2 regions of the Pseudomonas sp. 300 genome follow, and region 2 is predicted to be linked to the other one. Evidence: predicted binding sites of a transcription regulator. Region 2 holds the regulator's gene; the other holds the start of a gene.

Region 1 (10,511 bases), on a different contig from region 2:
TGATAAAACCCAGGATCTTTGGGCGCACGGCGTGCAACGACATAGAGGCAACTCAAAACGCCAGGTGCCGGAAAAGCCCATTGGCCATGCGTTGAGTTATAGCTATTAGCCATCAATTTGACCAGCACTGAAAGAAGCCAAGAGCCTTTAAAAATCAAGGCTCTGTGGATCCAATGCGAAAATCTGTCAACGCGCAGTGATTTTCCAGGCTCGGTGGATCTTGCCGTTGCGGGCGAAATCCGGATCGATGGTCTGGGTGGTGATCTCCTCGACCGCGTAACGCTCGGTGAGGTTTTCCTCGAGCGCGAACTTGCGGAAGTTGTTGGAGAAGTACAACACGCCACCCGGCGCCAGTCGCGCCATGGCCAGGTCGATCAGTTGCACCTGATCTCGCTGCACGTCAAAGATCCCTTCCATGCGCTTGGAGTTGGAGAAGGTCGGCGGGTCGATAAAGATCAGGTCGAACTCGTCACGGCAGGCATCCAGCCAGACCATCACGTCGCCCTGCTCCAGACGGTTCTTGTCGGAGAAACCGTTCAGCGACAGGTTGCGACGCGCCCAGTCGAGGTAGGTTTTCGACAGGTCGACGCTGGTGGTGCTGCGCGCGCCGCCCTTGGCTGCGTGAACACTGGCCGTCGCGGTGTAGCAATACAGGTTGAGGAAGCGCTTGCCGGCTGCCTCTTTCTGGATGCGCATGCGCATCGGCCGGTGGTCGAGGAACAGCCCGGTGTCGAGGTAGTCGGTGAGGTTCACCAACAGCTTCACGCCACCTTCGTTGACTTCGACGAACTTGCCTTGGGCCGCCTGACGTTCGTACTGCTTGGTACCGCTCTGACGCTCGCGACGCTTGACCACTACGCGGCTTTTGTCGATGTTCAATGCCTGTGGAATCGCCGCCAGCGCATCGAACATGCGCGCCGAGGCTTTTTCCGGGTCGATGGATTTCGGCGCGGCGTATTCCTGGACGTGGACCCAATCGTGATACAGGTCGATGGCCATCGAATATTCCGGCATGTCGGCATCGTAAATACGATAGCAATCGATGCCTTCACGCTTGACCCACTTGCCCAGTGCCTTGAGGTTTTTTTGCAGACGGTTGGCAAACATCTGCCCGCCTTCGCTCAAGCGCGGTTGCTCGATTACCGGAGCGGGTGCCGCAGCCGGTTTGATCGGGTTACCGTTTTTGTTGTACTGGCGTTCCTGCGGCTCGTTCGGCGCCTGATCGTATTCCGCCTGTTCGCGCTCGACCTGGCGCTGTTCCGGGGTGCGACGCTCGCCGGTGACGAACTGATCCGGCGTGACCTTGATCAGCAGCAGTTTGCACGGCAACGCGCCGTTCCAGAACGAATACTGTTTGTGGCTGCGGATGCCCATGCGCTTGCCCAGGTCCGGCGCGCCGGTGAACACCGCCGCTTCCCAGTTCAGGCAAGCCTGACGCAGACGTTCGCCGAGGTTCTGGTAGAGATAGAGCAGGCTCGCCTCGTCGCCCAGTCGCTCGCCGTACGGTGGGTTGCAGATCACCAGGCCTTTCTGGTTCTGGTCCGGGCGCGGTTCGAAGGTAGCGACTTCGCCCTGGTAGATCTTGATCCACTCGCTCAGGCCGGCACGCTCGACGTTGTTGCGGCCCGGTTGAATCAGGCGCGGGTCGGCTTCGTAACCACGAATCCACAGCGGTGGCTTGGCCAGACCGGCCGCAGCGCGTTCGGTGGCTTCTTCGTGCAGCTTTTTCCACAGTGCCGGTACGTGACCAAGCCACGCGGTGAAGCCCCACTGCTCGCGACGCAGGTTGGGCGCCATATCGGCGGCGATCATCGCAGCTTCGACGAGGAACGTACCGACACCGCACATCGGGTCAGCCAGTGCGCCGCCATCGGCCGCAATGCGCGGCCAGCCGGAACGGATCAGGATGGCCGCCGCGAGGTTTTCCTTCAGCGGTGCCGCGCCTTGCTGCAGGCGGTAGCCGCGCTGGTGCAGGCTGTGACCGGAGAGGTCGAGGGACAGAATGGCTTCGCCACGGTCCAGACGCAGGTGAATGCGCAGGTCCGGGTTGAGTTTGTCGATCGACGGACGGTCACCTTGCGGGGTGCGCAGTTTGTCGACGATGGCGTCTTTGACTTTCAGGGCGCCAAAGTGCGTGTTGTCGATGCCCGAGCCGTGACCGCTGAACTCGACGGCCAGGGTGCCGTCGTTGAGCATGTGGTCTTGCCACTCGATATCGAGTACGCCGTGATACAGGTCTTCGGCGTCCTTCATCGGGAAACGCTTGAGCACCAGCAAAACCCGGTTCGCCAGACGCGACCACAGGCACAAGCGATAAGCGGTTTCCATGGTCGCCATGCCGCGCACGGCAGAGGTGTGCTCACGCGCCTCTTCAAGGCCAAGCCCGACGGCTTCCTCGATGAGCAGGCCTTCGAGGCCTTTTGGGCAAGTGAGGAAGATTTCGAATTGATCGGACATTGGAATTTCAGAGCCTTTGGCTAAGTGAACCGACAACGCATTGCCGGCCCGGTTTTCAATCAGGCGCTTTTCTAAAAGAGCGCCCGCGTGGCACGAAGGTGTGCCGTCCCACCCGTGCTGCTCAGGTTAGAAGAGCTTAGATGCACGGGCAGATAAAAAAGTTGATGCAATAAAATGTCATAACTCGACCCTTCGTCGAATAATGCCCGGGACCAACGCGAGGCATTCTCACTAAAGGATTAACCCCATCATCCTGCGGGGGGCCGATCATACAGGGCTTTGGCCAATAAACACGGGACAAACATCGTGTTACTTATGGCCATACCATCTTTATCGTTACGTCCTTATGACAAAACGATCATTCCCTCGATGTGACGCATTGGTTAGAACTCAACACAGGTTGGCGCCACAACGGACGTCAACACCTTGGCTCGCCACGCCGGCAGCGAGCCCCCAACGGCAGACATTTCTGCCAGACCTCGATTGAGGTCAACGCGATACATACAGTCAACAAGTGAGGGCAACACCCTATGAGAAGACTTAAGCGTGATCCGTTGGAAAGAGCATTTTTGCGCGGATATCAATATGGCGTTGGTGGCAAATCCCGTGAGCTTTGCCCATTTACTCTACCGTCGGTACGCCAAGCCTGGATTAACGGCTGGCGAGAAGGACGCGGCGACAACTGGGACGGTATGACCGGCACTGCGGGAATCCACAGACTCAACGAACTTCACGCCGTCGGCTAACACAGGGCACACATCCGACACGACAACCTGATTACGTAACGACTTACCACGCACGCCCCATCCGGGCGGCGGGCTCCGGCCCAAGGGCTCCTTCGAGGAGCCCTTTTTTATGCCTGCCAAAAACGCGACTTTAAGCGGCAAACACTTCAATGTGGGAGCAAGCTCGCTCCCACAGGGGTTTAGCGCAGGGCAGCGATGGCGTCGACGGATTCGCGAATCAGCGCCGGGCCTTTGTAGATGAAACCGGAATAGAGCTGCACCAGGCTCGCCCCCGCAGCGATTTTCTCAGCCGCATGCTTGCCTTCGGTAATGCCCCCCACGGCGATGATCGGCAAGCGACCGCCCAACTCGGCCGCCAGCACCTTCACGGTGTGGGTGCTCTTGTCACGAACCGGTGCGCCGGACAGACCGCCCGCCTCGTCACCGTATTCCATGCCTTCAACGCCGACGCGGCTCAGGGTGGTGTTGGTGGCGATCACCGCGTCCATCCCGGTTTCGATCAGCGCTTGCGCGACTTGAGCGGTTTCTTCGTCGGTCATGTCCGGCGCGATCTTGATCGCCAGCGGAACATGTTTGCCATGTCGCAACGCCAGTTCGGCACGGCGAGTCGCCAGGTCGGCCAGCAATTGCTTGAGCGAGTCACCGAATTGCAGGCTGCGCAGGCCCGGAGTGTTCGGCGAGCTGACGTTGACCGTCACATAGCTGGCATGGGCGTAGACCTTGTCCAGGCAAATCAGGTAGTCGTCGACCGCGCGCTCGACCGGAGTATCGAAGTTCTTGCCGATGTTGATGCCCAGCACGCCCTTGTACTTGGCCGCCGCCACACGCGCCAGCAAGTGATCGACACCCAGGTTGTTGAAGCCCATGCGGTTGATGATCGCCTCGGCTTCCGGCAGACGGAAGATCCGTGGCTTCGGGTTGCCCGGCTGCGGACGCGGGGTGATGGTGCCGATTTCGACGAATCCAAAACCCAACTGGGCAAATCCGTCGATGGCCGCACCGTTCTTGTCCAGACCGGCCGCCAGACCCACCGGGTTCGGGAAGTCCAGGCCCATGACGCTCACCGGCATTTTTGCCGGAGCCTTGCACAGCAAGCCGTTGAGGCCCAAACGCCCGCCCGCGCCGATCAGGTCCAGGGACAGATCGTGGGAGGTTTCCGGGGAAAGTTTGAACAACAGCTGACGGGCCAGGGTGTACATGGGCGGTTTTGACTCGAATGGCGGCGAAATGAGGCGGCGATTATAGCCGGGCATCGGGGTCGCAAGCGAGGCGCGCGACAAAATCAGCGGGCGATGGCATATGCCTTGCACCAGCACAGGCATCAGCACTCATGCCAACGGCGGGATGAGTGGAAGGACAATGGCGTCGTCACCCGGCTTTGCTTGCGCGAGGGCCTGGGACGACGCTTTTTTTTGGAAGGTGTTTAGTCATGAATGAACCCACAGCGGGCCCACTGGCCTGGGTCAACGGCAGCGATGCCCCGGAAAAGACCGACATCAACCTGGGCTTCATGGCCCTGAGCGATTGCGCCTCGGTGGTGGTCGCCGCCACTCAGGGCTTCGCCCAGCCCTACGGCCTGACCTTGAACCTCAAGCGCCAGTCTTCCTGGGCCAACCTGCGGGACAAACTGGTCAGCGGTGAACTCGATGCCGCCCACAGCCTGTATGGTTTGATCTACGCCGTACATTTGGGCATCGGCGGCGTGGCGCCGACCGACATGGCAGTGCTCATGGGCCTGAACCAGAACGGTCAGAGCATCAACCTCTCCCACGGTTTGCAGGCGTTGGGCGTGACCGGTCCTGAAGCACTGGATCGCCACGTGCACCAAACTCGCCCAAAACTCACCTTCGCCCAGACATTTCCGACCGGTACCCACGCCATGTGGCTGTATTACTGGCTGGCGAGCCAAGGCATTCATCCGTTGCACGACGTCAACAGTGTGGTAGTGCCGCCACCGCAAATGGTCGCGCACCTGCAAGCCGGGCGGATCGACGGTTTCTGCGTCGGTGAACCCTGGTCCGCCAGCGCCGTGAAACACAATCTCGGCTTTACCATGGCAACGACCCAGACCATCTGGCCCGACCATCCGGAAAAAGTCCTCGGCTGCACCCGCACGTTCGTCGAGCAATACCCCAACACCGCCAGGGCGCTGGTGATGGCCATTCTGGAGGCCAGCCGTTTCATCGAAGAAAGCACCGAGAATCGCCGCAGTACCGCCCAGTTGCTGAGCGCCCCGCAATACCTGGACGCGCCACTCGACTGCATCGAACCGCGACTGCTCGGCGACTACGCCGACGGCCTCGGCAACCGCTGGCAGGACCCGCACGCGTTGCGCTTCCATGGCGCTGGCGAGGTCAACCGGCCTTACCTGTCCGATGGCATGTGGTTCATGACCCAGTTCCGCCGCTGGGGATTGCTGCGCGACGACCCGGACTACCTCGCGGTGGCCCGTCAGGTTCAGCAACTAGACTTGTATCGAGAGGCCGCCAGCGCGGTGGATGTCGCCTCTTCGGGCCAGGATATGCGCAGCAGCCAGTTGATCGACGGCAAAATCTGGGACGGCTCGGACCCGGCCGGATATGCCCGCAGTTTCAAACTGCACGCCATGAGCGACAGCTCGTCCCGATTCGCCAGCCGCTGACAGGAGACTGCGAACATGTTGCGTATCCTGCTGATCAACGACACCGCGAAGAAAGTCGGCCGCTTGAAAGCCGCACTGACCGAAGCCGGATTCGAGGTCATCGACGAATCCGGCCTGACCATCGACCTGCCCGCACGCGTCGAAACGGTGCGTCCGGACGTGATTCTGATCGATACCGAGTCACCGAGCCGCGATGTGATGGAGCAAGTGGTGTTGGTGAGTCGAGACCAGCCACGTCCGATTGTGATGTTTACCGACGAACATGACCCCGACGTGATGCGCCAGGCGATCAAGTCCGGGGTCAGCGCCTACATCGTCGAAGGCATCCACGCACAACGCTTGCAGCCGATTCTCGATGTGGCCATGGCACGCTTCGAAAGCGACCAGGCCCTGCGCGCGCAACTGCATGCCCGCGATCAGCAACTGGCCGAGCGCAAGCGCATCGAGCTGGCCAAGGGGCTGCTGATGAAGATGAAGGACTGCAATGAAGAAGAGGCCTACACGCTGATGCGGCGCCAGGCCATGAGCCGGCAGCAGAAGCTGATTCAGGTGGCGGAGCAGATCATTGCGATGAGTGAGTTGCTCGGCTGAGTATTGCAGCGTCTATCAGGGCCTCATCGCGGGCAAGCCCGCTCCCACATGTTTTGTGAACACCACCAATCCTGTGGGAGCGGGCTTGCCCGCGATTGGCAGCGACTCGGTCTAGAATTGTTGGCACAAATCTCGCTACGTAATCCACACAGGTAACCAACGGCGGTTGCCCCACCTACGACAAAGACGTCGCTCACCTCATTTGCCCATGGCGAATCGGGTGGCGGCGTTTTTTTGTTTTGGCCCCACAGAACGGGGCTGGTGGTGCGGCCGTTGCGGCGCCCCACCTGCAAGCTCATGACTCCTTCTCGAGACGACTCACAGCTGAGGTGCGCGATGAATTCAAGCTTCTGGAAATCCGGCCATACCCCGACCCTGTTCGCGGCCTTCCTCTACTTCGACCTGAGTTTCATGGTCTGGTACCTACTCGGCCCACTGGCGGTGCAAATCGCCGCCGACCTGCACCTGACCACCCAACAACGCGGGCTGGTGGTGGCCACGCCGATTCTGGCCGGGGCCGTACTGCGCTTTATCATGGGCATGCTGGCGGATCGTCTGTCGCCTAAAACCGCCGGCATCATCGGCCAGGTGATCGTCATCTGCGCGCTGTTCATCGCCTGGAAACACGGCATCCAGAGTTACGAACAAGCGCTGCTGCTGGGCCTGTTCCTCGGCATGGCGGGCGCGTCGTTCGCCGTGGCCCTGCCGCTGGCGTCGCAGTGGTATCCGCCACAACATCAGGGCAAGGCCATGGGTATCGCCGGGGCCGGTAACTCGGGCACCGTGCTCGCCGCGCTGATTGCTCCGGTACTGGCCGCCGCGTTCGGCTGGAGCAACGTGTTCGGCTTCGCCCTGATCCCGCTGATCCTGACCATCATCGTCTTCGCCTGGCTGGCCAAAAACGCACCTGAGCGGCCGAAAGCCAAGTCGGTGTCCGACTACTTCAAGGCCCTGGGCGACCGCGACAGCTGGTGGTTCATGTTTTTCTACAGCGTGACCTTCGGCGGCTTCATCGGCCTGGCCAGCGCCCTGCCCGGCTACTTCAACGACCAATACGGCCTGAGCCCGGTGACCGCCGGTTACTACACCGCAGCCTGTGTGTTTGGCGGCAGTTTGATGCGTCCTTTGGGCGGCGCACTGGCGGACCGTTTCGGCGGCATTCGCACACTGCTGGCGATGTACACGGTGGCGGCGATCTGCATTGCAGCAGTGGGTTTCAACCTGCCAAGTTCCTACGCGGCGCTGGCACTTTTCGTCTGCACCATGCTCGGTCTGGGTGCGGGTAACGGCGCGGTTTTCCAATTGGTCCCGCAACGTTTTCGGCGTGAGATCGGTGTGATGACCGGTTTGATCGGCATGGCCGGCGGCATCGGCGGCTTCGCCCTCGCGGCGGGTATGGGGGCGATCAAGCAAAGCACCGGCAGTTATCAACTGGCCTTGTGGTTGTTCGCCAGCCTCGGCGTCCTCGCCTGGTTCGGTCTGCACGGCGTGAAGCGTCGCTGGAGAACCACTTGGGGTTCGGCTGCCGTCACCGCTGCGCGGGTGTGAGGGCTGAATGAGCCTGCAACTGAGTTTTGCCGAAGCCAGTGCCGTCGGTCCGCGCGAGGAGAATCAGGACGCCTTGCGCCTGGTGACGCCGGCCCCGGCGCTGGCGGCGAGCAAGGGTTACCTGTTCGCCATCGCCGACGGCGTCAGCCAGTGCGCCGATGGCGGCCTCGCGGCGCGTTCAACCTTGCAGGCGCTGGCGCTGGACTACTACGCCACCCCGGAAACCTGGGGTGTCGCCCAGGCGCTTGATCGCTTGCTGCTGGCACAAAATCGCTGGTTGCAGGCCAATGGCGGCGGGCAACCGCTGCTGACCACTGTCAGTGCCCTGGTCATGCGCGGCAGGCGTTTTACCCTGGCGCATGTCGGTGACTGCAGGGTTTATCGCTGGCACGCCGATCAACTGCAGCGAGTCACTGAGGATCACGTATGGGATCAGCCGGGCATGCAGCATGTGCTCAAACGGGCGCTCGGCCTCGATCAGCATCTGGTGCTGGATTTTCTCGATGGCGAACTGCGGCTGAATGAGCATTTCGTCCTGCTCAGCGATGGTATCTGGGCCGTGCTGGGCGACACCGCCATTGCGGCAATTCTGCGCGATCAACCGGATCTGCACAGCGCCGCGCACACCCTGGTGAATGCGGCGCATCTGGCGGGCAGTCAGGACAATGCCAGCGCGCTGCTGGTGCGGGTCGACGCCCTCGGTGAAACGAGCATCGGTGATGCGCTGATTCATGTGCAGCAATGGCCACTGCCGCCAGCGCTGAAACCGGGCCAGACGTTCGAGGGCTGGCACGTCGAAGGGATACTCGGGCAAAGTCAGCAGTCGTTGCTCTATCGGGTGCGCGACGCTCAGCAACAACCCTGGCTGTTGAAAACCCTGCCTGGTGCGTTGCGCGACGATCATCTGGCCGGACAAGCATTGCTGTCGGAGGAATGGTTTCTCAAGCGTGTGGCCGGACGGCATTTTCCTGAAGTCCATGCCGCCAGTCAGCGTCAGCATTTGTACTACGTGATGCGTGAATATTCCGGTTCGACCCTGGCGCAACTGGCTGAACGAAGCGCCACCCTGGCGCTGGCCCAATGGCAGGATCTGGCTGAACGCCTGCTGCGGGCGGTCGGCATGCTGCATCGACGGCAGATTTTCCATCGCGACATCAAACCGGAGAATCTGCTGCTGGGAGACGATGGCGAACTTCGGCTGCTGGATTTCGGCCTCGCCTACTGCCCAGGCCTGTCTGAAGATCAGGCATCGACCCTGCCCGGAACCCCCAGTTACATTGCACCGGAAGCCTTTCGTGGTGATAAACCCAGCCCGCAACAGGATCTGTATGCGGCCGGCGTGACCTTGTATTTCCTGCTGACCGGGCACTATCCCTACGGCGAAATCGAAGCGTTCCAGCGTCCAAGGTTTGGCTTGCCGGTCAGTGCCAGTCGCTACCGCCCGGACCTGCCCGAGTGGATCGCACAAAGCCTGGCGCGCGCGGTGGCGGCAGATCCGGCTGAGCGATTTGAAACCGCGGAAGAATGGTTACTGGTGCTGGAACAGGGTGAACGGCGCAGTTTGAGCGTGCGCCCCAGACCCTTGCTTGAGCGCGAGCCATTGAAAGTCTGGCGGACGTTGGCGTTGGTGTCGCTGCTGGTGAATCTGGTGTTGCTGTTTCTGGCGCTCCATTAGTGGGCAAGGCGCTTTGATTCGGTGCAATAGCCACGCTTGGTCACTCAACCAACGCCAGTAAAACCGGGCATTAGCTAACTTGGCACAACCACTGCATTACCTCTCTCAACAGACATAAAGCCCAGCCTTCAACGACGAAGGATGCGCTTCCCGAGAGAACGGGACCAGGACAAAGGCGTCCTCGCTAGGCAACTAGCGGGACGCCTTTTTTTGTTTGCGCAAAATTTGTCGAGCACGACCTGAACGCCCTGACGAGGCGGGCCCGAACTCCCCGGAGAACCTGATGAAAAAACTAAAACTGGTGATGATCGGCAACGGCATGGCCGGGGTTCGCACCCTGGAAGAGCTGCTCAAGCTGAGCAACGAGCTGTACGACATCACGGTCTTCGGTGCCGAACCCCATACCAACTACAACCGCATCCTGCTGTCGCCCGTATTGGCCGGCGAGCAAACCTTCGAAGATATCGCGCTCAACGACCTGGACTGGTACCTGGACAACAACATCAAGTTGCTGCTCAACCGCCGAGTCGTAGAGATCGACCGAGTCAAACGTCGAGTGATCGCCGACGACGGCACCGAGGCCGAGTATGACCGCCTGCTGATTGCCACCGGCTCGACCCCGTTCATCCTGCCGATCCCGGGCAACACACTGCACGGCGTGATCGGCTACCGCGACATCGCCGACACCCAAGCCATGATCAGCACCGCCAAGACCCACAAGCACGCGGTGGTCATCGGCGGCGGCCTGCTCGGCCTGGAAGCGGCCAACGGCCTGATGCTGCGCGGCATGCACGTCACCGTGGTGCACAACGGTGAATGGTTGCTGGAACGGCAACTGGACAACATCAGCGGC
Region 2 (10,511 bases):
GGCTGCGCAAGTTCGGTGTGGATCAGCGCGCGCTCGGCCAGTTCCGGCAACAACCCGGCAGGCAGGTTGTCGATGCAGTAATAGCCGTTGTCTTCGAGAACATCGAGCGCGGTGCTTTTACCTGAGCCGGAGCGGCCACTGACGATGATCAAACGCATGATTACTGCCCGTTTTGCTCGTTCAGGACAACCTGATACAAGGCTTCATTGCTCGGAGCGCTGCGCAGTTTTTCGCGCACTTCCTTGCGATCGAGCATGCTGGCGATCTGGCGCAGTAGCTCCAGGTGCGCATCGGTAGCGGCTACCGGGACCAGCAGAACGAACAGCAGGTCAACCGGGGCGCCATCGATGGCGTCGAAATCGATGGGAGCGTCCAGGTGCATCAAGGCACTGATGGGCGAGATACAGCCTTTGAGGCGGCAGTGAGGAATGGCGATGCCGTTGCCAAAACCGGTCGAGCCGAGTTTTTCACGGGCAATCAACGCCTCGAAGACAACTTGCATCTCCAGATCCGGCACTTCCCGGGCGATCAGGTTGGCAATTTGCTCGAGGGCTTTCTTTTTGCTGCCGCCCGGCACGTTCACGAGGGAACGGCCGGGGGTCAGGATGCTTTCAAGTCGGATCATGGGTTGGGAGTGTTAACGACCGGTCGCGCCCTGGAGGAGGCTCTGGGTCTTTTCCTTATGCTTTTTGAGTTGTTTATCCAGCTTGTCGGTCAATGCGTCGATCGCCGCGTACATATCGGTATGTTCCGCGTTGGCGACCACTTCATTGCCGGGAATATGCAGCGTGGCTTCGATTTTCTGCTTCAGCTTTTCGACCGTCATCGTGACCTGCACGTTGGTGATCTTGTCGAAATGCCTCTCTAACCGTTCGAGTTTTTCGCCGATGTAGGTGCGAAGAGGTTCGGTCACTTCCAGTTGGTGTCCACTGATGTTGACTTGCATACAGCTTCTCCTTCGTTGCCAGTGCATAAAGCGGTAGACCAGATGATCTACCACTGGAACGCTGTGGCGTGGCTCTACATCAACCGCTTGCGTTCGCTCGAAGGCGCGATCCCGAGGGATTCGCGGTACTTGGCGACGGTGCGGCGAGCCACCTGAATGCCTTGTGCCTCCAGTAAACCAGCGATCTTGCTGTCACTCAACGGCTTTTTCTGATTTTCAGCGGCAACCAGTTTTTTGATGATCGCGCGGATCGCTGTGGACGAGCATTCACCGCCTTCGGACGTGCTGACGTGGCTGGAGAAAAAGTACTTCAGCTCATATATGCCCCGAGGGGTATGCATGAATTTTTGTGTGGTCACCCGCGAAATCGTCGATTCGTGCATGCCCACCGCTTCGGCGATGTCATGCAGTACCAACGGCTTCATCGCTTCGTCGCCGTATTCCAGAAAACCGCGCTGATGCTCGACGATCTGGGTGGCAACTTTCATCAGGGTTTCGTTGCGGCTTTGCAGGCTCTTGATGAACCAGCGGGCCTCTTGCAACTGATTGCGCATGAAGGTGTTGTCGGCGCTGGTGTCGGCGCGGCGCACAAAACCGGCATATTGGGCATTGACCCGCAGCCGTGGCACCGACTCCTGATTCAGTTCGACCAGCCAGCGCTCGTTGTCTTTGCGCACGATCACGTCGGGTACGACGTACTCGGCTTCACTGGATTCGATCTGCGAGCCAGGGCGCGGGTTGAGGCTCTGGACCAGTTCGATCACCTGGCGCAGTTCATCTTCCTTGAGCTTCATGCGGCGCATCAGCTGGCTGTAGTCACGGCTGCCGAGCAAATCAATGTAATCGCTGACCAGGCGCTTGGCCTCGGCCAGCCAAGGTGTCTTGGCCGGCAGCTGGCGCAATTGCAGCAGCAGACATTCACCCAGGTTGCGGGCTCCGATGCCGGCAGGTTCGAATTGCTGGATGCGATGCAGGACGGCTTCGATCTCGTCCAGTTCGATGTCGAGTTCAGGGTCGAAGGCTTCGAGGATTTCCTCGAGGGTTTCGTCCAGGTAACCCTGGTTGTTGATGCAATCGATCAGGGTTACGGCGATCAGGCGATCGGTGTCGGACATCGGCGCCAGGTTCAGCTGCCACAGCAGGTGGCTTTGCAGGCTCTCACCGGCGGATGTACGGGTAGTGAAGTCCCACTCGTCGTCATCGTTGCTCGGCAGGCTGCTGGCGCTGGTTTGGTAGACATCTTCCCAGGCGGTGTCGACGGGCAGCTCGTTGGGAATGCGCTCGTTCCAGTCACCTTCCTCGAGGTTGTCCACCGTCGGGGCGGTTTCCTGGTAGGAGGGTTCCGAGACGTCGGCATTGGGTTGCTGTTCGGCTTTGTCGGCCAAGGGGTCGGCGTTATCGAAGTCGTCGCCTTCTTCCTGGCGTTCGAGCATCGGATTGGACTCCAGGGCCTCCTGGATTTCCTGTTGCAGGTCCAGGGTCGACAATTGGAGCAGGCGGATGGCCTGTTGCAGCTGCGGTGTCATCGTCAGCTGCTGGCCCATTCTCAAGACTAGCGATGGTTTCATGGCAGGGGCTAAACACCTTATTCGCCGGCGCGCATGCGCCATCCACTACAGGGCGCCGAAGCGCCAAACATAAGCAAATTATATGCCCGAAACCGTAGCGTTTGCCTAGAGCGCTGTAACAATAAAAAACTATTGATTTTTTATCGAGACAAGCGCACGGACAACCAGCCAGACACCTCAGCGCTTACAGACGGAACTCGTGGCCCAGATAGACTTCTTTCACGAGGTCGTTGGCCAGGATGGTGGCCGAGTCACCTTCGGCGATCAGTTGGCCATCGTTGACGATGTAGGCGGTTTCGCAGATATCCAGGGTTTCACGGACGTTGTGGTCAGTGATCAGCACGCCAATGCCCTTGGCCTTGAGGTGGTAGATGATCTGTTTGATGTCGCCCACCGAAATCGGGTCCACACCGGCGAACGGTTCGTCGAGGAGGATGAATTTCGGGTTGGTCGCCAGTGCCCGGGCGATTTCCACGCGGCGGCGTTCGCCACCGGACAGGCTCATGCCGAGGTTGTCGCGGATGTGGCTGATGTGGAATTCCTGCAGCAGGCTTTCCAGCTCTTTGCGACGATCGGCCTTGTCGAGTTCCTTGCGGGTCTCGAGGATCGCCATGATGTTGTCGGCGACCGAGAGTTTGCGGAAGATCGACGCTTCTTGCGGAAGATAGCCGATACCGGCCTTTGCACGACCGTGCATCGGCTGGTGGCTGACGTCCAGATCATCGATCAGGACGCGGCCCTGATCGGCCTGAACCAGGCCGACAATCATGTAGAAGCAGGTGGTTTTACCGGCGCCGTTAGGGCCAAGCAGGCCGACGATCTGACCGCTGTCGATGGACAGGCTGACGTCGCGCACGACCTGACGGCTCTTGTAGCTCTTGGCCAGATGCTGAGCTTTCAGAGTTGCCATTACGGGGCCTTTTGCTCTTCGGTTTTCTTTTTCGGCTGGATCACCATGTCGATGCGCGGACGCGATTCGGTCACATTGGTCCCTGTGGCACGACCGGCGCTGGCAAGCTTTTTATTGGTGTCGTAGACGATTTTCTCGCCTTGGGTGACGTTGCCGTCTTTATCGACAACTTTGGCGCGATCGATCAGCACGACGCGGTCTTGCGAGGCGTGGTACTGGATGGTGACCCCCCAGCCCTGAACGGGCTTGGTGTCGCCTGCCGTTTGCAGTTGTTCGAAGTAGGCGAGGTTGCCCACCGAAGTCACCACGTCGATGTCGCCCGCAGGGGTGCGGGTCATGGTCACAGTATTGCCCTTAACGATCATCGAGCCTTGGGTGATGATCACGTCACCTTTATAGGTGGCAATGCCGTTCTTGTCGTCCAGTTGGGCGTCGTCGGCCTGAATACGGATAGGCTGCTGTTGATCGTTCGGCAGAGCCCAGGCGCTCACGCTTCCCAGTGCTGCGCCCAGACCGAGCAAAATAGGGAGAGTTTTAACGAGCCTCATACTGTCCTCTTACGTTCGATAGCAGGTGTATCCTGCTTTCTTTCAAATACGCTTTCATTCCCTTGCCAGTCGATACACCGCCAGCGCCGTCGATTCTAACGGGTTGCTCGGTCTGCGCATATTGCTGTTGCGGGAACACGGTCATGCGGGTGGAGGTAATCAGGGTCTTGCGGTTTTTCTCGTCGAAGCGCGTGATGCGCACCGAGTCGATCAGTTCGACCTGAGTGCCGTCCGGGTTGACTTCGCCGTGTTCGCTCTGGACGTGCCAAGGGAACTGGGTGCCGCGGAACAGGTTCAGGTCCGGGTTGGTCAACAGCGTCACTTCGGTCGCTTTCAGATGTTCAACCTTGTCGGACGTCATCTCGTACTGCAGTTTGCCATCCGGCAGGTACTGCACGCTGTGCGCGTTGATCGCGTAGTAGTCGATTTCGCTCTCATTGACTGTAGCCACTGGCTTGTCGAGGAAGCGTTCCGGGCTGATGTTCCAGTAGCCGACCGCAGCAAAAATCGCTGCGATGCAACCGAACACCAGGATGTTACGAAATTTCTTGCTCAGCATAGTTGGCTCACAGGTACGCGGCGTTGGCCGCATCGAGGCGGCCCTGGGCGCGCAGGATCAATTCGCAGAATTCGCGAGCGGCACCCTCGCCACCACGGGCCTGGGTGATGCCGTGGGCGTGTTCACGCACGAAGCTGGCGGCATTGGCCACCGCCATGCCCAGGCCGACGCGGCGAATCACCGGCAGGTCTGGCAGGTCGTCGCCGAGGTAGGCGACTTGTTCATAGCTTAGATTGAGCTGGGCGAGAAGCTCGTCGAGCACCACCAGTTTATCTTCGCGGCCCTGATAAAGGTGGGGAATACCGAGGTTCTTCGCCCGTCGCTCGACCACCGGGGTCTTGCGGCCGCTGATGATAGCCGTCTGCACGCCCGCTGCCATCAACATCTTGATGCCCTGGCCGTCGAGTGTGTTGAATGTCTTGAATTCGCTGCCGTCTTCAAGGAAATACAGGCGTCCGTCGGTCAGGACGCCGTCGACGTCGAATACCGCGAGTTTTATCTGTTTGCCGCGTTGCAGCAGGTCCGCACTCATTACATTACTCCCGCACGCAGCAAGTCGTGCATGTTCAAGGCGCCGACCGGGCGGTCTTCGCTATCGACCACGACCAGCGCGTTGATTTTATGGTCTTCCATGATTTTGAGTGCCTCGGCCGCGAGCATCTCGGCGCGAGCAGTCTTGCCGTGGGCGGTCATGACCTGGTCGATCGTCGCGCTATGGATATCGATGCTGCGATCCAGGGTGCGGCGCAAATCGCCGTCGGTGAAGATCCCGGCGAGTTTGCCGTCGGCTTCGAGGATCACGGTCATGCCCAGGCCTTTGCGGGTCATTTCCATCAGCGCGTCCTTGAGCAGAGTGCCGCGCTGGACTTGCGGCAGCTCTTGCCCGGCGTGCATGACGTTTTCCACTTTCAACAACAGGCGTCGGCCCAGCGCACCACCGGGATGGGAAAACGCGAAGTCTTCAGCGGTGAAACCGCGGGCTTCGAGCAGCGCAACGGCCAGAGCATCGCCCATGACCAGCGCCGCGGTGGTCGACGACGTCGGTGCCAGGTTCAGCGGGCAGGCTTCATGCTCCACGTGCACGTTGAGGTTGACCTCGGCAGCCTTGGCCAGCGGTGAGTCGGGGTTGCCGGTCACGCTGATCAGTTTGATGCCCAGGCGCTTGATCAGCGGCAGCAGGGTGACGATTTCGTTGGTGGAGCCGGAGTTCGACAGGGCCAGGATGATGTCGTCGCGGGTGATCATGCCCATGTCGCCGTGGCTGGCTTCAGCCGGATGTACGAAGAAAGCCGTGGTGCCGGTGCTGGCCAGGGTGGCCGCGATCTTGTTGCCGATGTGCCCTGATTTGCCCATGCCGACCACGACCACGCGGCCTTTGCTGGCCAGAATCATCTCGCAAGCGCGTACGAAATCTGCGTCGATATGGGGCAGCAAGCCTTGTACGGCTTCCAGTTCGAGGCGGATGGTGCGTTGTGCTGATTGAATCAGGTCGCTGGATTGGCTCATGTCAGAAATCGTATAGCCTGATGAAAAGGCGGCGATTATAGCGGTAATGATCAAAACCCTCACGCAAGTTCGTCGCGCTTTGACATTCCCTTCTTCCGAAACCCTCTAAATGCTGCTTTTTGCCTGTCATGCTACTGAATATGGCCCGGCTTGGAGCTTGGGCGCTTGGCCTTTGCAGTGATATAGTTCGCCGCCAGTTCGGCCTGCCCGGGATGTATGTGCTTTCGCCAGAAAGTCAGGCGTCCGAGTGAGAGGCTGCATCGCAAGGAGTTTAGATGAGTGCCGATAACGCCTACGCGGTCGAGCTGAAGGGACTGACCTTCAAGCGCGGTTCGCGCAGCATTTTCAATAACGTCGATATCCGTATTCCACGCGGCAAGGTCACCGGCATCATGGGGCCTTCCGGGTGTGGCAAGACCACATTGCTGCGTTTGATGGGCGCACAACTGCGTCCTACCAAGGGCGAAGTCTGGGTCAACGGTCAAAACCTGCCGAAGCTTTCGCGCAGCGATTTGTTCGACGCGCGCAAGCACATGGGTGTGCTGTTCCAAAGTGGCGCACTGTTTACCGACCTCGATGTGTTCGAGAACGTCGCCTTTCCGCTACGCGTTCATACCGAGCTTCCGGAAGAAATGATCCGGGACATTGTCCTGCTCAAATTACAGGCCGTTGGCCTGCGTGGCGCCATCGACCTGATGCCTGACGAGCTGTCCGGCGGCATGAAGCGCCGTGTCGCGCTGGCGCGGGCGATTGCCCTGGATCCGCAGATTCTCATGTATGACGAACCCTTTGTCGGCCAGGACCCTATCGCAATGGGCGTGTTGGTGCGCCTGATCCGTTTGCTTAACGATGCGCTGGGTATCACCAGTATCGTGGTTTCCCACGATCTGGCCGAGACGGCCAGCATCGCCGATTACATTTATGTAGTGGGCGACGGGCAAGTGTTGGGGCAGGGCACTCCCGAGGAGCTGATGAATTCGCAGGAGCCTCGAATTCGTCAATTCATGACCGGCGATCCCGACGGTCCGGTCGCATACCACTTTCCAGCGACGGATTACCGCGCAGATCTTCTGGGGAAGCGTTGATGCGCAAGATTTCACTATTAGAACGCGTACGTCGTTTCGGTCACGGCGGCATTGATGTGATGGCGGTGTTCGGCCGTTCGGCGATCTTCCTGTTCCATGCCTTGCTCGGCCGTGGCGGCATCGGTGGCGGGTTCGGGCTGCTGATCAAGCAATTGCATTCGGTGGGCGTGATGTCCCTGGTGATCATCGTGGTCTCCGGGGTGTTCATCGGCATGGTGCTGGCGCTGCAGGGGTTCAACATCCTGTCCAGCTATGGTTCGGAACAGGCGGTCGGGCAGATGGTTGCGCTGACGTTGTTGCGTGAGTTGGGTCCTGTGGTCACGGCGTTGTTGTTCGCCGGGCGCGCCGGTTCGGCCCTGACGGCTGAAATCGGCAACATGAAGTCCACCGAGCAGTTGTCCAGTCTCGAAATGATTGGTGTCGACCCGCTCAAATACATCATTGCCCCGCGCCTCTGGGCCGGCTTCATTTCCCTGCCGGTGCTGGCGATGATTTTCAGCGTGGTGGGTATCTGGGGCGGTTCGTGGGTGGCCGTCGACTGGCTGGGTGTCTATGAAGGTTCCTACTGGTCGAACATGCAAAACAGCGTGACCTTTGCGGACGATGTGCTGAACGGCATTATCAAAAGCATAGTCTTCGCTTTTGTCGTGACCTGGATCGCCGTATTCCAAGGCTATGACTGCGAGCCCACATCCGAGGGGATCAGTCGTGCCACTACCAAGACCGTTGTGTATGCCTCGTTGGCTGTACTCGGCCTGGACTTTATTCTGACCGCCTTGATGTTTGGAGATTTCTGATGCAAAACCGCACCCTGGAAATCGGTGTCGGCCTTTTCTTGCTGGCTGGCATCCTGGCTTTGCTGTTGCTGGCGTTGCGGGTGAGTGGCCTGTCCCCGAGCGCAACCACCGATACGTATAAACTGTATGCCTATTTCGACAATATCGCCGGTTTGACGGTCAGAGCTAAAGTGACCATGGCCGGTGTGACCATCGGCAAGGTCACGGCGATCGATCTGGACCGCGACAGTTTCACCGGTCGAGTGACGATGCAACTGGAAAAGCGCGTAGATAACCTGCCGACTGACTCCACTGCATCTATCCTGACGGCTGGCCTGTTGGGCGAGAAATACATCGGTATCAGCGTGGGCGGCGAAGAAGGCTTGCTCAAGGATGGTGGAACCATCCACGACACCCAGTCGTCGCTGGTGCTCGAGGACCTGATCGGTAAATTCCTGCTCAATACCGTTAGCAAAGACGCCAAATGAGGAGCTTTTGAATGATCTCTACCTTGCGACGTGGCCTGTTGGTATTACTCGCGGCTCTGCCGTTGATGGCTAACGCCGTGGCGGCGCCTTCCGCGCACGAACTGGTTCAAGACACCACGACCCGCTTGCTGGCGGATCTGTCGGCCAACAAAGAGAAGTACAAGCAGGACCCGCAGGACTTTTACACAGCGCTGAACACCATCGTCGGCCCTGTCGTGGATGCCGAGGGCATTTCCAAGAGCATCATGACGGTCAAATATTCGCGCAAGGCCACGCCTGCGCAAATGAAGACCTTCGAAGAAAACTTCAAAAAGGGCCTGTTCCAGTTCTATGGCAACGCCCTGCTGGAGTACAACAACCAGGGCATCGTCGTCGACCCTGCCAAGGATGAGTCGGGAGACCGCACCAGCGTTGGCATGACGGTCAAGGGCAGCAACGGCGCGATCTATCCTGTGTCCTACACACTGGAAAAGATCAACGGCGAGTGGAAGTTGCGTAACGTGATCATCAACGGCATCAACATCGGCAAGCTGTTCCGCGATCAGTTCGCTGATGCGATGCAGCGCAATGGCAACGACCTGGACAAGACCATCAATGGTTGGGCCGGTGAAGTCGCCAAAGCCAAGGAAGCCAGCGAGAAGCAGACCCAATGAGTGTATCGGCCATTCGCATGAGCGAATCCGGTGAGCTGATGCTCAGCGGCATGCTGGATTACCGTACCGGCCCCGGCCTGCGCAAGCAGGGCCAGGCGCTGATCAAGGCCAGCAAGGCCCCCGCACTGGTGGTGGATTGCTCGGCGGTACTGAAATCCAGCAGTGTCGGCTTGTCGCTGCTGCTGTGTTTCATTCGGGATGCGCAGGAGGCCGGCAAGCCGCTGAGCATCCGCGCGATGCCCGAAGACATGCGCGAAATTGCTCAGGTCAGCGAATTGACCGAGCTGTTGGCGCATCCCTAACCGCATCGACAGAGAAGCCCCCCGTCAGAGTCCTGCTTCGCGGGGTTCGCAGGCGCGGGGCTTTTTTGTATGATGTCCGACCCGCGCGCACAGGGCGCCGATTGAGGTTGAGCATGCAGGCCGTAGAAGTGAAGAGCTTCCTTGAAGGAAAGCTGCCAGGAATCCAGGTGGAAGTTGAAGGCGAAGGCTGCAACTTTCAGCTGAACGTGATTAGCGATGAACTGGCGGCACTGAGCCCGGTCAAGCGTCAGCAAAGCATCTATGCCCATTTGAACCCATGGATCGCCGATGGCAGCATCCATGCGGTCACTATGAAATTTTTCAGCAGCGCGGCCTGGGCCGAGCGCACCTGAGCCCAAGGGCGTCGAGATTCTTATGGATAAATTGATTATTACCGGTGGCGCTCGTCTTGATGGCGAGATCCGCATTTCCGGGGCAAAGAACTCTGCCCTGCCGATCCTGGCTGCAACCCTGCTGTGCGATGGCCCGGTGACGGTTGCCAACCTGCCGCACCTGCACGACATCACCACCATGATCGAGCTGTTCGGTCGCATGGGCATCGAGCCGGTGATCGACGAGAAACTCAGCGTCGAAATCGACCCGCGCACCATCAAGACCCTGATTGCTCCGTACGAACTGGTTAAAACCATGCGTGCGTCGATCCTGGTGCTGGGCCCGATGGTTGCCCGCTTCGGTGAAGCCGAAGTCGCACTGCCTGGCGGTTGCGCCATCGGTTCGCGTCCGGTGGACCTGCACATCCGTGGTCTTGAAGCCATGGGTGCGGTCATCGACGTCGAAGGCGGCTACATCAAGGCCAAGGCGCCTGAAGGTGGCTTGCGCGGCGCGCACTTCTTCTTCGATACCGTCAGTGTGACCGGTACCGAAAACATCATGATGGCCGCTGCTCTGGCCAAGGGTCGCAGCGTGCTGGCCAACGCCGCCCGCGAGCCGGAAGTCATCGACCTGGCGAACTTCCTGATCGCCATGGGTGCCAAGATCACTGGCGCTGGCACTGACACCATCACCATCGATGGCGTCGAGCGTCTGCATCCGACCACTTACAAAGTGATGCCGGACCGTATCGAAACCGGGACGTACCTGGTCGCTGCCGCTGTGACCGGCGGTCGTGTGAAGGTCAAGGACACCGATCCGACGATCCTCGAAGCCGTT

The links. Region 2 encodes sigma-54, which starts transcription at its own class of promoters, with help from an activator protein. Its sites were predicted from a motif close to ANTGGCATNNANNTTGCTNT; they were not measured.
Region 1: a site for sigma-54 is predicted at 4,495-4,514, ahead of Q7W83_RS17815 (CmpA/NrtA family ABC transporter substrate-binding protein). Genes of this name have one in related genera too.

Annotation. Positions count from the first base shown of each region.
Region 1 is NZ_JAVLRV010000002.1:2,505,785-2,516,295, forward strand. Features, by position in the region: gene Q7W83_RS17795 (sensor domain-containing diguanylate cyclase) at 1-43, opposite strand, end outside; gene rlmKL (bifunctional 23S rRNA (guanine(2069)-N(7))-methyltransferase RlmK/23S rRNA (guanine(2445)-N(2))-methyltransferase RlmL) at 187-2,457, opposite strand; gene rmf (ribosome modulation factor) at 2,988-3,203, shown strand; gene Q7W83_RS17810 (quinone-dependent dihydroorotate dehydrogenase) at 3,383-4,402, opposite strand; gene Q7W83_RS17815 (CmpA/NrtA family ABC transporter substrate-binding protein) at 4,633-5,844, shown strand; gene Q7W83_RS17820 (ANTAR domain-containing response regulator) at 5,860-6,435, shown strand; gene Q7W83_RS17825 (nitrate/nitrite transporter) at 6,772-7,983, shown strand; gene Q7W83_RS17830 (bifunctional protein-serine/threonine kinase/phosphatase) at 7,991-9,658, shown strand; partial or broken gene Q7W83_RS17835 (NAD(P)/FAD-dependent oxidoreductase) at 9,942-10,511, shown strand, end outside.
Region 2 is NZ_JAVLRV010000001.1:943,663-954,173, forward strand. Features, by position in the region: gene rapZ (RNase adapter RapZ) at 1-158, opposite strand, end outside; gene ptsN (PTS IIA-like nitrogen regulatory protein PtsN) at 161-625, opposite strand; gene hpf (ribosome hibernation-promoting factor, HPF/YfiA family) at 638-946, opposite strand; gene Q7W83_RS04265 (RNA polymerase factor sigma-54) at 1,021-2,514, opposite strand; gene lptB (LPS export ABC transporter ATP-binding protein) at 2,699-3,424, opposite strand; gene lptA (lipopolysaccharide transport periplasmic protein LptA) at 3,424-3,972, opposite strand; gene lptC (LPS export ABC transporter periplasmic protein LptC) at 3,959-4,531, opposite strand; gene Q7W83_RS04285 (KdsC family phosphatase) at 4,539-5,063, opposite strand; gene Q7W83_RS04290 (KpsF/GutQ family sugar-phosphate isomerase) at 5,063-6,037, opposite strand; gene Q7W83_RS04295 (ATP-binding cassette domain-containing protein) at 6,313-7,122, shown strand; gene mlaE (lipid asymmetry maintenance ABC transporter permease subunit MlaE) at 7,122-7,919, shown strand; gene mlaD (outer membrane lipid asymmetry maintenance protein MlaD) at 7,919-8,386, shown strand; gene Q7W83_RS04310 (MlaC/ttg2D family ABC transporter substrate-binding protein) at 8,398-9,039, shown strand; gene Q7W83_RS04315 (STAS domain-containing protein) at 9,036-9,341, shown strand; gene Q7W83_RS04320 (BolA family protein) at 9,455-9,694, shown strand; gene murA (UDP-N-acetylglucosamine 1-carboxyvinyltransferase) at 9,717-10,511, shown strand, end outside.